2 regions of the Nocardioides sp. CCNWLW239 genome follow, and region 2 is predicted to be linked to the other one. Evidence: riboswitches for the same ligand, from Rfam matches in the RefSeq annotation. Region 2 holds a riboswitch; the other holds the start of a gene.
What was found. A riboswitch is a leader RNA that binds a small molecule or an ion and turns the genes downstream of it on or off. The one in region 2 is predicted to bind S-adenosylmethionine.
Positions count from the first base shown of each region.

Region 1: another riboswitch for S-adenosylmethionine. It lies ahead of thrC (threonine synthase); the one in region 2 lies ahead of WBG06_RS23890 (aminotransferase class V-fold PLP-dependent enzyme).

Region 1 is NZ_JBBBNW010000001.1:494,504-496,957, reverse strand. It holds gene lon (endopeptidase La) at 1-1,084, shown strand, start outside; SAM riboswitch class I at 1,267-1,405, shown strand; gene thrC (threonine synthase) at 1,417-2,454, shown strand, end outside.
Region 2 is NZ_JBBBNW010000008.1:75,717-78,170, reverse strand. It holds gene WBG06_RS23890 (aminotransferase class V-fold PLP-dependent enzyme) at 1-964, opposite strand, end outside; SAM riboswitch class IV at 1,010-1,123, opposite strand; gene WBG06_RS23885 (transglycosylase domain-containing protein) at 1,219-2,454, opposite strand, start outside.

The DNA of each region.
Region 1 (2,454 bases), on a different contig from region 2:
CGACAAGGTCGGCTCCGACTACCGGGGCGACCCGGCCGCGGCCCTGCTCGAGGTGCTCGACCCGGCGCAGAACCACACCTTCCGCGACCACTACCTCGAGCTCGACCTGGACCTCTCCGACGTGCTCTTCATCGCCACGGCCAACGTCGTGGAGCAGATCCCGAGCGCGCTGCTGGACCGGATGGAGCTGGTCACGATCGACGGCTACACCGAGGACGACAAGGTCGCCATCGCCCGCGACTTCCTGCTGCCCCGGCAGCTCGAGCGCGCCGCGGTGACGCCTGCGGAGGTCACGGTCTCCGACGATGCCCTGCGTGAGCTGGCGGCGAACTACACCCGCGAGGCGGGCGTACGCCAGCTCGAGCGGCTCCTCGCCAAGGCGCTGCGCAAGGCGGCGACGAAGCTGGCCACCGGCACGGAGCACGTCGAGGTCGACCTGGACAACCTCAAGGACCTCGTCGGACGGCCCCGGTTCACGCCGGAGTCGGCGGAGCGTACGTCGGTCCCGGGGGTCGCCACCGGACTGGCCGTCACCGGGCTCGGTGGGGACGTGCTCTTCATCGAGGCGTCCGCGGCCGACGGGCAGACCGGGCTGAACATCACCGGTCAGCTCGGCGAGGTGATGAAGGAGTCTGCGCAGATCGCGCTCTCCTTCGTCCGCTCGCACGCGGCCGAGCTGGGGGTCGACCCGGCCGTGCTCGACCGCTCGCTGCATGTCCACGTGCCGGCGGGAGCGGTTCCCAAGGACGGTCCGTCGGCCGGGATCACCATGGTCACCGCGCTCACCTCGCTCGCGACCGGTCGCCCGGTGCGCAGCGAGGTCGGCATGACCGGCGAGGTCTCCCTCTCCGGCCGGGTCCTGCCCATCGGTGGCCTCAAGCAGAAGCTGCTCGCCGCCCAGCGGGCCGGCCTGACCGAGGTCTTCGTGCCACAGCGCAACGAGCCCGACCTGGACGAGGTGCCGGACGACGTGAAGCAGGCGCTGACGATCAACCTGGTCAGCGACGTACGCGATGTCGTACGTGGTGCTCTCGCCGGAACCGCGGGGGACAACGCTGAGAGGGGGGCCGCGCACGCCGCCTGAGGGGTAACACGTCGTTCATGGCACTATCCGGTCGTTTCTGACGACCGGATAGTGCCATGTAACAGCGTGTTACAGCTGTTTGTGGCACGCGGGGGAGCCCGTCTGTCCGGATCGTGGACCTCTGGTCCGCGGAGTGGGACCCGGGTGTGTGGGCTGGGCAATACCTGCCGTACGATCGCTACTGCTCATCGAGAGGGACTGAGGGAACGGCCCAGTGAAGTCCCGGCAACCGACCGCGAGCCTCCTCCCAAGCCTGGGCGGGTAGCGGAGCAGGTGCTAATTCCGGCCCGGCGCGAGAGACGTGATCGGGGAAGATGAGGAGGAGGTTTCTCATGAGCGCTGTGACATCGGAGCCCAACGGCACCACCACGGAGAAGAAGGGTCTGCGCGAGGGAGCGTTCGGGAACGCCTCGGCTCTGTCCTGCCGTGAGTGCGGACATCAGATCGAGCTCGGACCGCATTACGCCTGTCCGGAGTGTTTCGGGCCACTGGAGGTGGCCTATGACTTCCCGGCCGTGACCCGCGAGGAGATCGAGGCCGGACCCCGCAACATCTGGCGCTACAAGGCGCTGCTGCCGGTGCCGGACGACATCGAGCAGAGCCCCAACACCGAGCCCGGCTTCACCCGTCTGCTGGACGCCAAGAACCTCGCCAAGGAGCTCGGCATCGAGAAGCTCTGGGTGAAGGACGACTCGACCAACCCGACCAACTCCTTCAAGGACCGCGTCGTCGCCTGCGCGTTGAGCGCCGCCCGCGAGCTCGACGCCAAGGTCTTCGCCTGCCCCTCGACCGGCAACCTGGCCAACGCGGTGGCCGCCGCCGGCGCCCGCGCCGGGATCCCCACCGCGGTCTTCATCCCGAGCAACCTCGAGCAGCCCAAGCAGGTCAACTCGGCTGTCTTCACCGACAACCTGATCGCCGTCGACGGCAACTACGACGATGTCAACAAGCTCGCTCAGGAGATCGCCGCGGAGGAGGACGGCTGGGCGTTCGTGAATGTCAACGTACGTCCCTTCTACGCCGAGGGCTCCAAGACGCTCGGCTTCGAGATCGCCGAGCAGCTCGGCTGGCGCCTGCCCGACCAGATCGTCATCCCGGTGGCCAGCGGCTCCCAGCTGACCAAGGTCGACAAGGCCTTCAAGGAGCTGATCAAGCTCGGTCTGGTCGAGGAGAAGCCCTACCGGATCTTCGGTGCCCAGGCCACCGGCTGCAATCCGGTCGCGACCGCGTTCAAGGCCGGTGTCGACGCCATCCGCCCGGTCAAGCCCGACACCATCGCCAAGTCGCTGGCCATCGGCAACCCGGCCGACGGCATCTACGTGCTCGACGCCACCCGCTCCTCCGGCGGCGCCGTCGAGGAGGTCACCGAC
Region 2 (2,454 bases):
CGACGCCGGGGAGAGCCGACAGGCCGGCCACGAGGCGCCCCCTCAGCGACGCCTCGTGGCGGTCCAGATCGGCGGGCTCGAGGCCGCCGAGAGTCGTACAGGCCGCGGCCAGCGCGGCGGCGCCGATGACGTTGGGCGAGCCTCCCTCGTGGCGGGCAGGTGCGGGCTGCCACGTGGACTCGACGAGCGCACGGCCACTCGGTTCGGACCCGGAGTGGTGGCTGGCGTCGTCGACCGCCCCTCCCCCGGCCAGATAGGGCGTGCCGACGTCGAGCCAGTCGCGGCGGCCGACCAGGGCACCCGCGCCGTACGGGGCATAGAGCTTGTGGCCGGAGAACGCGACGTAGTCCGCACCGGTCGCAGCCAGCGAGAAGTGGCGGTGGGCGAGCAGCTGGGCGCCGTCGACGAGGACGCGGGCGCCGTGGGCGTGGGCCAGGGTGACGATCTCGTCGATCGGCAGCGCTTCGCCGGTGACGTTGGAGGCGCCGGTGACGGCCACGAGCGCGAAGTCGCCTCGGGCCAGCTCGCTCGCGAGGGCGTCGATGGTGCCTGCAAGGGTGTCGCGTCCGGCGATGGCGGTGACGCCCGCCTCGACCCGGTGCCACGGGAGCAGGTTGGCGTGGTGCTCGATGTCGAGGACGAGCACCCGCCCGGGTACGCAGCCGGCCAGCAGGTTCACCGCGTCGGTGGTGTTGCGGGTGATGACGGTGACGTCGTCCTCGCGGGCGCCCACGTAGGCACCGATGGTCGCGCGGGACTCCTCGTAGAGGGCGGTCGACACCTGGGACAGGTAGCCGGCGCCGCGATGCACCGAGGCGTACCAGGGAAGGACCTCGGCCACCCGGTCGGCCACGCTCTGCAGGGCCGGCGCCGACGCGGCGACATCGAGGTTGGCGTACGTCGTGGTCGTGCCGTCCAGCAGCGGGACCTGCGTGTCGGAGCCGACGAGCGGAAGCAGGGACATGGGGGCACCCTTCGGGTCATGGCTCCCCCAGGGGTTGCCCGGTGGAGCACGCGCTTGCCCACGCCACCTCGGCGAGGGCCTGGTCGTCACCCGGAGCACCCCGCCGCGTAGGAGGGTTGCCCGCCAGCAAGCCGGGGCTTCGCGCTGGCAGTCGTGACCTTCGCCGAGGATCGTGCCGGACAACCCAGGCGTCCGCAAATCGCCCGTCTCACTCAACGGACGAGAGTCTCGTGATCCGAGACGCCCGGACCCCGTCAGTCGCCGCCGCGTCCGGGGCGACCCCGGTCGCCCCACCCGTCCCCGTTCTCATCGTCACCATCGCACGCACCGAAGAACTCGGCGATCGGGTCACAGTCCTTCTCGCCCTTGTCCTTCTTCTCCTCCGGCGGAGGAGCGATCAGGTTCTCCTCGTGGCCGGACTCGGGATCCTGGCCGTCGACGTAGACCGGTTCCGGAAAACTCTCGACCTCCTTGCCCTCCATGGCCTTCGCCATGATCGCGGCCCAGGTCTCGGTGGGATAGTCGGCACCGAAGTAGGACGGCATCCAGCCGCCGTCGAGCGGCCCCTCGCCGTTGCCGCGCGAGTAACGGACGGCGGTGGCGACCTGCGGGGTGAATCCGGCGAACCAGGACGAGCAGACGTGCTGCGACTCGCCGCAGGTGGCGGTGCCGGTCTTGCCGGCCACCGGATGACCGATGGTCTGGGCCTTCTTGCCCGAACCGCTCTGCACCACACCCTGCATCGCGTACGTCACGTCAGCGGCGATGTCCTCGGAGATCGCGTGCCGGGCGTTCTTGCGTCCGTTCCAGCTGTAGAGGACGTTGCCGGCCCGGTCGCGGACCTTCTTCACCACGTGCACGTCGTGGCGGTAGCCGCCGTTGGCGATCGTGGCGTAGGCGTTGGCCAAGTTGATCGGGCTGACGTTGGCGCGACCGAGCGCGATCCGGTCGTCGGTCTTGTGGTCGAAGTCGGTGGTGGTGCTCGGGATCCCGGGGAACTTCGGGTCCGCCTCCGCCGGGGCGATCCCCGCGGCGACCGCGGTGTCGTAGATCGCCTTGCGACCGGCCTGCGGACCACCCATCGACTCGGTCATGTCGATGAAGGCCGTGTTGACCGACTGTTCCATCGCCTTGAGCATCGTGATGTGCTGGCCGTAGTCCATGCCGTCGGCGATGCCGGCCTGCTCACCCTCGTTGACCACCTCGGAGCCGGAGTAGGTCGTGAACGGCGAGTCGCCGGCCCACGTCGACTTCAGCGAGTAGCCCTGGGAGATCGCCGCCGCCGCGGCGAAGGCCTTCATGGTCGAGCCGGCGTGGCCACCGGTCGCTGCCCAGTTGTGCTGGCTGTCGAGGTAGTCCTGACCGCCGTAGAAACCGAGCAGCGCGCCGGAGGCGACGTCGACCGAGGCGGTCGCCACGTGCAGGGCGTTCTTCTGCTCGGGGTCGTTCTTGACGTACGCCCTCCGGTTCTTCGGCTTCACGGTCTTGGC